2 regions of the Streptomyces sp. NPDC048383 genome follow, and region 1 is predicted to be linked to the other one. Evidence: riboswitches for the same ligand, from Rfam matches in the RefSeq annotation. Region 1 holds a riboswitch; the other holds the start of a gene.

What was found. Region 1 has a riboswitch for cyclic di-AMP ahead of AB0D46_RS16350 (M23 family metallopeptidase). Riboswitches for the same ligand answer to the same signal wherever they lie in the genome.
Region 2: another riboswitch for cyclic di-AMP. It lies ahead of AB0D46_RS04125 (LysM peptidoglycan-binding domain-containing M23 family metallopeptidase); the one in region 1 lies ahead of AB0D46_RS16350 (M23 family metallopeptidase).

The regions. Positions count from the first base shown of each region.
Region 1 is NZ_JBEZKS010000020.1:32,044-37,632, reverse strand. It holds gene AB0D46_RS16365 (GNAT family N-acetyltransferase) at 1-1,863, opposite strand, end outside; gene AB0D46_RS16360 (HPr family phosphocarrier protein) at 2,061-2,342, shown strand; gene AB0D46_RS16355 (GntR family transcriptional regulator) at 2,570-3,235, opposite strand; gene AB0D46_RS16350 (M23 family metallopeptidase) at 3,499-4,308, opposite strand; cyclic di-AMP (ydaO/yuaA leader) riboswitch at 4,321-4,477, opposite strand; gene AB0D46_RS16345 (pitrilysin family protein) at 4,716-5,589, opposite strand, start outside.
Region 2 is NZ_JBEZKS010000003.1:44,280-49,868, reverse strand. It holds gene AB0D46_RS04135 (MBL fold metallo-hydrolase) at 1-1,209, opposite strand, end outside; gene AB0D46_RS04130 (SGNH/GDSL hydrolase family protein) at 1,349-2,134, opposite strand; gene AB0D46_RS04125 (LysM peptidoglycan-binding domain-containing M23 family metallopeptidase) at 2,296-3,339, opposite strand; cyclic di-AMP (ydaO/yuaA leader) riboswitch at 3,344-3,510, opposite strand; gene AB0D46_RS04120 (tyrosine-protein phosphatase) at 3,829-4,650, shown strand; gene AB0D46_RS04115 (aspartate aminotransferase family protein) at 4,680-5,589, opposite strand, start outside.

The DNA of each region.
Region 1 (5,589 bases):
CGGGGCGGCGGCGGTCGGGGAGGTGGCCCGCGCGGCGGACAGGGCCTCCACCAGGGCGCCGAGTTCCACGTGGACCACCGCGACGGGCTTGCCCGGCGTCTGGGCGGCGGCCTCGCGCAGGGCGGCGGCGAGGTCGTCGGCCAGGGCCTGCTCGCCCACCCCGGGGATGGCCGTGACGATGACGGCGTCGTGGTCGGGCGAGGCCAGGGCCGTGGCCAGGGCGGCGCGGAAGTCGGCGGGGTCGGCGGCGGTGGTCAGGTCGAGCGGGGGGCGCGGGCGCAGCCCCTCCGTCAGGCAGGCGTCGTAGGTGAGGACGCCGAGGGACTCGGAGTTCCCGAGGATCGCGACCCGGGGGCCGGCCGGGACCGGTTGCCCGGCGAGCAGCAGGCCGACGTCGACCAGCTCGGTGACGGTGTCGACCCGGATGACGCCGGCCTGCCGCAGCAGCTCGGAGACGGTGCTGTCGGTGAGCCGCGTACCGGGGACGACGTGGCCGGCCGGGGTGTGGCGGCCGCCACGGGCGACGACGACGGGTTTGACGGCGGAGGTGCGGCGCGCGAGGCGGGTGAACTTGCGCGGGTTGCCGAGGGTTTCCAGGTAGAGCAGGGCCACATCGGTGGCCTCGTCGTCGTACCAGTACTGGAGGATGTCGTTGCCGGAGACGTCGGCCCGGTTCCCGGCGGAGATGAAGGACGACAGGCCGCCGCCGCGCCGGAGCAGTCCGGCCAGCAGCGCGATCCCGATGGCTCCGGACTGGGTGAACAGGCCGATGCGGCCGCGGGCGGTGGGGCCGGGGGCCAGGGATGCGTTCAGCTCGACCTCGGGGGCGGTGTTGATCACCCCGAAGGCGTTGGGGCCGATCAGCCGCATCCCGTACGAGCGCACCTGCCGCACGAGTTCGCGCTGGCGGGCCAGGCCGAGCGGGCCGCTCTCCCCGTAGCCGGCGGAGAGCACGACCAGGCCCTGCACCCCGTGTTCGCCGCAGCGGGCGACGGCGTCCGGGACCCGTTCGGCGGGGACGGCGATCACGGCGAGGTCGACGGGCGCGCCGATGTCCGCGACGGTGCGGTAGGCCCGTACGCCGTCCAGCAGGTCCCCCTCGATGCCGGGGGCGCGGGCTTCGTTGACGGCGTAGAGGTGCCCGTGGAAGCCGCCGTCGCGCAGGTTGCGCAGGGCCGCCGCGCCGACGCCCGAGCCGGAGCGGCTGACCCCGATGACGGCGACCGAGCCGGGGGACAACAGTCGCTGGACGGAGCGGGCCTCGGCGCGCTGTTCGCGGGCGCGCTGCACGGCGAGGGATTCGGCGGTGGGTTCGAGGTCGAGGGTGAGGTGGACGGAGCCGTCCTCGAAGCTGCGCTTCTGCTGGTAGCCGACGTCCGTGAACACTTTGATCATCTTGTTGTTGGCGGGCAGCACCTCGGCGGCGAACCGCCGGATGCCCCGCTCCCGGGCCACGGCCCCGATGTGCTCCAGGAGCGCGGAGGCCACGCCGCGGCCCTGGTGGGCGTCCTGGACGAGGAAGGCGACCTCGGCCTCGTCGGCCGGGACGGAGGCCGGCCGGCCGTCGGGGCCGATCCGGTCGAAGCGGACGGTGCCGATGAACTCGCCCCCGATGGTCGCCGCGAGGCCGACGCGGTCCACGTAGTCGTGGTGCGTGAAGCGGTGCACGTCGCGGTCGGACAGGCGCGGGTACGGCGCGAAGAAGCGGTAGTACTTCGACTCGTCGGAGACCTGTTCGTAGAAGCTGGTCAGCCGTCCCGCGTCCTCGGTGGTGATGGGACGGATGCGGGCGGTGCCGCCGTCGCGCAGCACGACGTCCGCTTCCCAGTGGGCCGGGTACGAGGGGTCCGACGCGGTCGTCATGGGCTCACCCTAAGGGGCGGACGGGCCGTGCGGACCGGCCCGGACGCGAGCGCGCGGCGAACGCGGCAGTCCGGGGCGAAGCGGTGCAAGCTGGGGAAGGTCGAACGGCGGTGGACCGGGGCCGAAGGCCGGTCCGAGCATTCGGGGCGCCGTGAGAGACTGGTCTAGACAACCGTAAGAACCTGAAGGGCATCACCATGGCAGAGCGCCGCGTCAACGTCGGCTGGGCCGAGGGCCTGCACGCTCGTCCCGCCTCGATCTTCGTCCGGGCGACGACCGCTTCCGGCGTCCCGGTGACCATCGCCAAGGCGGGCGGCGACCCCGTCAACGCCGCTTCCATGCTGGCGGTCCTGGGCCTGGGCGCGCAGGGCGGCGAGGAGATCGTCCTCTCTTCCGAGGCCGAGGGTGCGGACGCCGCCCTGGACCGCCTCGCGAAGCTGGTCGCCGAGGGCCTCGACGAGCTTCCGGAGACCGTCTGACCCTTCGGGTCCGGTACCACCTCGAACGAGCGGCGGAGCCGCAGCCCCCGGTGATCCCGGGGGCTGCGGCTCTTCTGTTTTCGGCCGCGCGGGCGGGAATTCGACGCCGGACGCGAAAGCCGGAATCCCGCGGGAGAAGAATCCGGAATGGGAGCACGAGAAATGCGCGGGACCGTGAACCGGCCGGCGCCGCCAGAATATCCGCTCACCTTTGTATACGGCCCGTGTTAATGCCGGACGCTCGACGTGTTTACGGCAGGTTGCGGAGTCCTCACCCGCGGCCGGTGCGCCTCGGCGGCGCGCGCCGCGTGCTGCGCGGTCAGCGTCCGGGCCCGTTCGGCGTCCCCGCGGGCCACCGCGTCGACGATCCCTCCGTGTTCGGCCCAGGACTCCACGGGGCGCGCGGGGGCCTCCACGGTGTACATCCAGGCGATCTTGCGCCGGGTCTGGGTCAGCAGGGCGATCAGGCCCGGGCTGCCGGAGGCCTGGGAGAGGGTTTCGTGGAACCAGCCCCCCAGGTCCCGCAGATCCTCCCCCTGGCCCCTGCGGGCCCGTTCCTGCCCCAGCCGGACCAGCCCGCGCAGCACCTTCAGGTGGGCGTCCGTACGCCGGCGGGCGGCCCGGGAGGCCGCGAGGGGCTCCAGCAGCATCCGTAGCTCCAGGAGGTCGGCCGCCTCCTGTTCGGTGGGCTCCGCCACGCAGGCGCCCGCGTGGCGGCGCGTGGTGACGAAGCCCTCGGACTCCAGGGTGCGCAGGGCCTCGCGCACCGGGACGCGGGAGACCCCGTAGCGGCGGGCCAGGACCTCCTCGGTGAGGCGGCCGCCCGGCCCGAAGAAGCCGGAGACGATATCGTCGCGGATCGCTGTGCACACCGCGTGCGCGGGAATTCGCAAGACCGGACCTCCGCGTGAATTCGGCTGCCGGCGCCGTCGCCGGAATCGTGACCGTGTCGCGACTCTATTGCAACACGCGAATATTTCCGAGGACGGCTGGAAATCCGAAACATTTCACGCAGCGGGGAGCGGTGAGGGGTGAGCGGGGCAGCCGACGAGGGCAAGGGCCGGCTTCGCAGGCGAGCCGGCTCCCGGGAACGCGGAAGGCCCCGGCTCGGGGAGCCGGGGCCTTCCGTGGAAGTGGTGGTGCGGTGCCGCTCGGATCAGAGGTTCACGCCGTGCGAGCGCAGGTACGCCAGCGGGTTGATGTCCGAGCCGTACTGGGCACTGGTGCGGGCCTCGAAGTGCAGGTGCACGCCGCTGGAGTTGCCGGTGGTGCCGGCGAGGCCGATCTGCTGGCCCGGGGCGACCTGCTGGCCGGCGGACACGCTCAGCGAGTCCATGTGGCCGTACTGCGTGTAGGTGCCGTCGTTGTGCTTGATGATCACGTTGTTGCCGTACGCGCCGCCCCAGCCGGCCTCGACGACGGTGCCGGCGCCGACGGCGCGGACCGAGGTGCCGAGGGAGGCGTGGAAGTCGATGCCCGTGTGGCTACCGGAGGACCACATCGCGCCGCCCGCACCGTAGGAGGTGCTGACGTAGGAGCCCGCGATGGGCGAGACGTAGGTGTTGAGGCGCTTGCGCTCCTCCTCGCGGGCGACGCGCTCGGCGGTCTCCCGCTCGGACTTCGCCTTGGCCTCGGCGACCTCGGCGACGCGCTTGGCCTCGGAGGCGCGCTGCTTGGCGTCGGCCTCGGCCTGCGCCTGGGCGGCGACGGCGTCAGCGGCGCGCTGCTGCAGATCGGCCTGGGCCACGATGTCGCCCTGGAGGTCGTTCGCGACGACCACCGGGTTCTGGCCGGTGTCCTCCATGGAGGGTCCCGGGTTGTCCGCCGCGAAGGCCGGGGCGGCGAGGGTGCCGACCACGCCCGTGGTGGCGAGGGCGGCTATACCGGCGTAGCCGGCGGTCTTGCGGCTCAGACGGCTGGAGCCGCGGTGCTTGCCGGAGCCGGTGGGACGACTGCCAAACGCCATGAAGGGGGTGGTCCTTTCCTTCCCTCTCGCCTACCGGGTTAGCTGACGGGTTCGGAGCAGGAAGGTCTCCTACGGGCCTCCTCTTGCGAGGCGGTCCGATTCACCCCAGGGACTGTGGGTCCCCGGCTCCCCAGGCTCGCGCCTGACGGGGACTCGGCGATCACTGTTCGGTGCCGCGGGTGCGGCGGGCACAACTGACGAACAGCAGGGCCGACGCTAGGCGGATCATCAGTGGATCGCCAAACACACGAGCACTTTTGTTGCGTACGCCACACCGCATACGAGCAACCAAACCACTAATCGGACAAAAGGGGCCCTGACGGATAATCCATCAGAGCCCCTTCAGAAACGGCCGGTTACCGGTGGAGGGGCGGTCGCCCGCCGCTCGATTCCCGGTCGACCACGGGTCAGTTGGTGACGACGGTTACGGCGCCGATGCCCAGCGCCCGTACGGGCTCCTCGATCTGCGCCGCGTCGCCCACCAACACCGTCACCAGACGGTCCACGGGGAAGGCGCGCACGACCGCCGAAGTCGCCTCCGCCGTACCGGTTTCGGCCAGCCGCGCGTACAACCGCGCCTGGTAGTCGTCCGGCAGCTCCTGCTCGACCTGGTCCGCCAGCGTGCCCGCGACGGAGGACGCCGTCTCGAACTTCAGCGGGGCCACGCCCACCAGGTTCTGCACCGCCACGTCCCGCTCGGCGTCGGTCAGACCGCCCTCCGCGAGGGTGCGCAGCACCTTCCAGAGGTCCTCCAGCGCGGGGCCGGTGTTCGGGGTGTCCACCGAGCCGCTGATGGCGAGCATCGAGGCGCCCTTGCCGTCGGCCGTGGAACGCAGCACCTGACCGAAGGCGCGCACGCCGTACGTGTACCCCTTCTCCTCGCGCAGCACCTTGTCCAGGCGCGAGGTGAGCGTGCCGCCGAGGCAGTACGTGCCGAGCACCTGCGGGGCCCACACGAGGTCGTGGCGGTCCGCGCCGATGCGGCCGATCAGCAACTGCGTCTGGACGGCGCCGGGCCGGTCGACGATGACCACCCGGCCCGTGTCGTCGGCGGTCACCGGGGGCACCGGGCGGGGCTCGGCGGTGTTGCCCGTCCAACTGCCCAGCGTGTCGGCCAGGACGGCGTCCAGGTCGATGCCGGTCAGGTCGCCGACGACCACCGCGGTGGCGGTGGCGGGGCGTACGTGGGCCTCGTAGAAGGCGCGGACGGCCGCGGAGTCGATGCGGGCCACCGTCTCCTCGGTGCCCTGGCGCGGTCGGGACATGCGCAGGGAGGCCGGG
Region 2 (5,589 bases), on a different contig from region 1:
CCCGCGCTCGCCGGGCCCGACCGGCTCTTCGCGGTAGTTCACCCAGCGCTCCCACGCGAATCCGGGGGCCGCGATGGGCCGCCACCACGGGTCGACGGGGACCTTGCCGGCGGGCTCGAAGGGCTCGCCCGGCTTGGGCACGGCCACGGCCTGCCCCACGTTGCGGGCGGCGATCATGGTGCGCTCGGCCGGGTCGGACCACGGGTGCGGGGCGAGGTTGAACGTGCCCCAGTGGATGGGCAGGAGCACACCGTGCGCGGCGCCGCCCTGGAGGTCGAGCTGGGCTCGGATGCCCTCGTCCGGGGTCATGTGGATGTCGGGCCACGGGCCGGGGTCCGGGGTGCGGTCCTCGTGGTCCTTCGGCCAGTACTCCGAGTAGGCGCCGATCTGGATCATCGTGGCGTCGAAGGGTCCGTGCGCGGCGCCGATGTCCTTGAAGCCCGGGAAATATCCCGTATCACCGCTGTGAAACACCCGGTGCTCCTCGCCGGCGACGACCCAGGAGGCCCACAGGGTGGTCTGCTGGTTGCGCAGGCCGCGCCCGCAGAAGTGCTGTGCCGGGGTGGCGGTGAGGGTCAGCCCCGCGACCTCGGTGGCCTCGTTCCAGTCGAGCTCCCGCAGCCGGCCGGCCGGTACGCCCCAGCGTTCCAGGTGCGCGCCGACGCCCAGCGGGACGGCGAAGACGGTGTTCGTGCCGGCCAGCGCCTTGATCGTGGGCAGGTCGAGGTGGTCGTAGTGGTCGTGGGAGATCACCACGACGTCGACCTCGCCCAGGGAGGCCAGCGGCACCGGGACCGGGTGCAGGCGCTTGGGCCCGGCGAAGGAGTAGGGAGAGCAGCGCTGTCCCCACACGGGGTCGAAGAGGACTCGGCGGCCGTCGATCTCCACGAGCACGCTGGAATGGCCCATCCAGGTCACCCGCAGGCCGCTGACCGGGGCTTTCGCCAGTTCGGCCAGGGTGGTCGGGTAGACCGGGATCGGCGCGGCGGGGCTGCGCCGGATCCGTTGTTCCTTGTGGAAGTAGACCCGGGCGAACTCGGCCATCGACCCGGAGGGCCTGGTCCTGCCCTTCACCGGGTTCTGGAAGGCGCCGTCGGCGAAGTTCGGCGAGCGTCGGATCCGCTCCAGCCGGGCGCCGGAGGCGTCCGCCCCGAAGGCTTCGGCGCGCAGGGCGCGCAGCCTGGGACGCAGGGGAAGGGAGCCGGTCAAGGCGCCTCCTCAAGAGGGTGCGGTTCGAGGTGGCACGGTAGTACATGCACGACCGTCCCAACGCGTACCGGCCCGTGAGGATTCCGCCCGGCGGGAACCCGCCGGACGGAATCGAGGCGCGTCCGGTTCCCCGCGCGTCCTACAGGGGCAGCAGGTCGGGGCGCTTCGCCGCGACGTGGTCGCCGGAGGACTCGCCCCGCAGCCGGCGCCCGATCCACGGCACGAGGTGTTCGCGCGCCCACTGGATGTTGTCGCGGGTCACGTCCACCGAGCCGCGCGGCGGCGTCGGCGGCCACGGCTGGTCGGGGTCGGTCGGGATCCCGTAGCCCAGCACCTGTGCGGCGCGCAACGCGACGCGGGTGTGGCCCTCGGGCGAGAGGTGCAGTCGGTCTCCGTCCCAGGCCCGCCGGTCCTGCACCGAGCGCAGCGACCACAGGTCGAGCACCGGGCAGTCGTAGCGGTCGGCGATGGAGCGGACGTGCGCGCTGTACGTGGCGACCTTGCCCCTCAGGTGCCTCAGGACCGGCACGCCCCGCGTGTCGAAGCCGGTGGTGATCATGACGAGGCCGACGGCTTCGGTGAGGTCGGCGACGGCCGCCTCGAACCGCTCCGCCACGTCGTCCGGGTCGCTGCCGGGACGGATGATGTCGTTCCCGCCCGCGCAAAAGGTCACCAGGTCCGGTGCGAGGGCGCGGGCCCTCGGGACCTGGTCGGCCACGATCTGGTCGAGGAGCTTCCCCCGCACGGCCAGGTTCGCGTACCGGAAGTCGTGTTCTTCGCGCTGATCGGCGAGGAGCACGGCGAGGCGGTCCGCCCAGCCGAGATGGGAACCCCCGGGTCCCGGGTCTCCCACGCCTTCGGTGAAGCTGTCCCCGATCGCCGCGTACGAGCCGATGGTCTTGAGTGTCGTCGTCGTCGCTGCCACGAAACGACATCCTTCACCGTCGCAACCAACCTACGCCAACGTAATGAGGGGTTGACGGACCGTGATCTGTACCACGCGGGGGATAAGGAATAAGTACGCGTGGGGCCGGGACCCCCTCGGGTCCCGGCCTCACGCGCGCGTGTGTCCGACGGACGGTGCCGTCAGAGGCTGACGCCCTTGGAGCGGAGGTAGCCCAGCGGGTCGATGTCCGAGCCGTAGGACGGGCCCGTGCGGATCTCGAAGTGGAGGTGCGGACCGGTCACGTTGCCGGTGGCGCCGGACAGGCCGACGCGCTGGCCGCCGGTGACGCTCTGGCCGGCCGAGACGGACAGCGAGGAGAGGTGCGCGTACTGGGAGTACTTGCCGTCCGCGTGCTTGATGACGACCTCGTTGCCGTACGAGCCGCCCCAGCCGGCGGAGACGACGGTGCCCGCGCCGACGGCCTTGACGGTGGTGCCGGTGCCGGCCATGAAGTCCACGCCGGTGTGGTAACCGGAGGACCACATGCTGCCGCCCATGCGGTACGCGGTGGAGACGCCGCCCGCGACCGGGGCCACGAATCCGCCGGAGGCCGACGGGGTGGAGGGCGCCGCCTGACCCGACCCGGCGGGCTTCTGCGCGGGCGCGGCCTTCTTGGGCGCCGCCTTCGGGGCGGAGGAGCGCTCACCGGACGCCTCAGGGCGGCTGGAGGAGCGCTCGGAGCGGTTGCCGGAGCCCGACTCGGAGGCGGAGTCCGGGGTCGAGGCGGAGGGCGCCGACTGCTTCTTGGCCGGGGCCGGAGCGGCGGGTGCGGGGGCGGCCCCGGCCGAACCCGGAGCGCCGAGGGTGAGCTTGAGGCCCGGGTGGATCAGCGAGGGGTCGCTGCCGACGGCGTCGCGGTTGTCGGCGTAGAGCTGCTCCCAGCCGCCGGTGAGCCGGCGCTCGGCGGCGATCTTCGAGAGGTGGTCGCCGGCGACGACGGTGTAGACCGCGGCGGCAGCGGCGGTCGGCGTCGCGGTGGGCGTCACCGTGGCGGCCGCCTGGGGGGCCGCCGGGGCCTGCCGGGCCTGCGCGGGTGCGGTGGCCGGGGCGGCCGCGGGGGCTGCGTGGGCGCCGGTGGCACCGATCAGCGGCAGCGCGAGCGCGGCGCCGCCGGTGCCGGCCGCGGTGAGACCGCGGGATATGGAACGGGACTTCGGGCGGCGGTGCTTACCCTTACCGGGCATGGCGAATTCCTCTCCGTCGCCTGCGAGGTGAGCTGTCGGGTTCGGACTGGAGATGTCCGGCCGCGCACGTCGAGGACGCGTACGGCTTCACCCCGAGCCGGCCCGGAGAACGTTCCGGTCCGGCGGCCTACCTGGTTCCCCCGCTCCTGCCGCGCGCGTCGATAGTCGGGTGCGGTTCCCGGGCGGCGGCAGGATTAGGCTGTCCACCCGGATCGGTCGTGAAGGTAATCGAGCGGGTCCACGGGCAACAAGCCGCACATTCCCTGACGCAATCACAGGTATGAGGGTGTGAGGGAATTCCGGTCACCCTGTGTCCATTCCGCACCATCAACAACCGCCCTGGCGTGGGAATTCGGATTTCGCGATCGGGCACACACGGTCACCGTATGATCTGGCTCACGGAGCCTGGCGCGATCTCGCCTCTCCCCATGGCAAGTTGCTCCCAACCGGCGTAATTCGGACACCTCAGGACGATGCGGAGGACCACTCGTGACCCAGCAGATACCGCCACCCCTTCCGGCGATCCCCGAACCCGAACCGGAGCTGACGGGAGTGCGCAATTTCCGTGACGTGGGCGGTCTGCCGACCGCCGACGGACGACGGGTCAGGTCGGGACGACTCTTCCGAAGCGGACATCTGGCGCATGCCACCGAAACAGGAACACAGTTCCTCACCTCGCTCGGTCTGCACACGGTGTTCGACTTCCGCAACCGCGCCGACCACGCCGTGGAAGGGCCGGACGTGGAACTGCCGGGCGTGCGCTACGTGAACATCCCGCTGTCCGACCCGGCCGCCGGGAAGGAGTTCTGGACGATGGTCCGCGAGGGCGACCTGGCCCAGCTGCGCACCCTCCTCGGGGAGGGCCGGGCGGCCGAGCGCATGACCACCTCGTACCGCACGATGATCCGCACCCGGACCGCCGAACACAGCCGGGTCGTGCACGCGCTGGCCGAGGACAGCGTGCCGGCGCTGATGCACTGCGCGGCGGGCAAGGACCGGGCCGGTCTGTCGATCGCCGTCACGCTGCTCGCGCTCGGCGTCGAACGGGACGTGATCGCGGCGGACTACCTGGAGTCGAACGCCCCGCACCGCCGCTACCGGATGCGGCGCGGCGCGGACGCGGTCGAGTCCCGCCCGGCCGAGGTGGCGGAGCTGCTGGCCCCGCTCTTCGACGCGCGCGCCGAGTACCTGCGGGCGGCGTACGAGACGATCGACGAGGAGTGGGGCGGGGTGGACCGCTACCTCGCCGAAGGCCTCGGGCTCGCGCCCGAGACCCTGGTCCGGCTACGGGAGAGACTGCTGGAACCGTAGGAGCCGGGCCTCCCCCGGCCGGCAGGCCGTCAGCGGTTGCCGACGGCCTGCTTCACCAGCGTCCGGCCGAAGTCCCACATCAACGAGCCACCGCCGTGCGCTTCGTCCATGACCTCCCGGAAGGCGCCGACGAACCGGTCCACGTCGTGTTCGTCCACGATCAGCGGCGGGATCAGCTTGATGACCTCCAGGTGGTCCCCGGACACCTGGGTGAGGATCCGGTGCTTGCGCAGCAGCGGCACCACGACCATCTGGGCGAACAGCCCCTTGCGGGCGGCCTGGAGCATCGCCCAGCGGCTGCGCAGGCCCAGCGAGGACGGCCGGCCGAACTCGATGCCGATCATCAGCCCGCGCCCCCGCACCTCGTGCAGCAGCTCGTACTCGTCCACGAGCGCGGCGAGTCGGCCGCGCAGCAGGTCGCCCACGGCGCGGGCGTTGGCCGTGACCTCCTCGTCCTCCATGACGCTCAGCACCGCCAGGCCGGCGGCCATCGCCTGCGCGTTGGAGCCGAAGCTCGCCGAGTGGACCAGCACCCGGTCCATGGACGAGTACACGCGCTGGAAGATCCAGTCCTTGCCCAGGGTCGCGCCGACCGGCACGTAGCCGCCCGACAGGGCCTTGGCCACGCACACCAGGTCCGGCTCGACGCCGGGTTCGTGCTGGTACGCGTAGAAATCGCCGGTGCGTCCGAGGCCGGTCTGCACCTCGTCGGCGATCAGCAGGGCCTTGTGCCGGTGCAGGAGCTCCTGGGCCGCGCGCAGGAATCCGGGGGGCGCGGCGAGCACCCCCTTGCCCTGGATCGGCTCCACGATCAGGGCGGCGACGTCGCCCCGGCGCAGTTCGCGTTCCAGGGCGTCCAGGTCACCGAGGGCGATCCGGGTGTCGGGGAGCAGCGGCGCGAAGCCGTCCCGGAAGCCGGCTTCACCGTTGACCGACAGC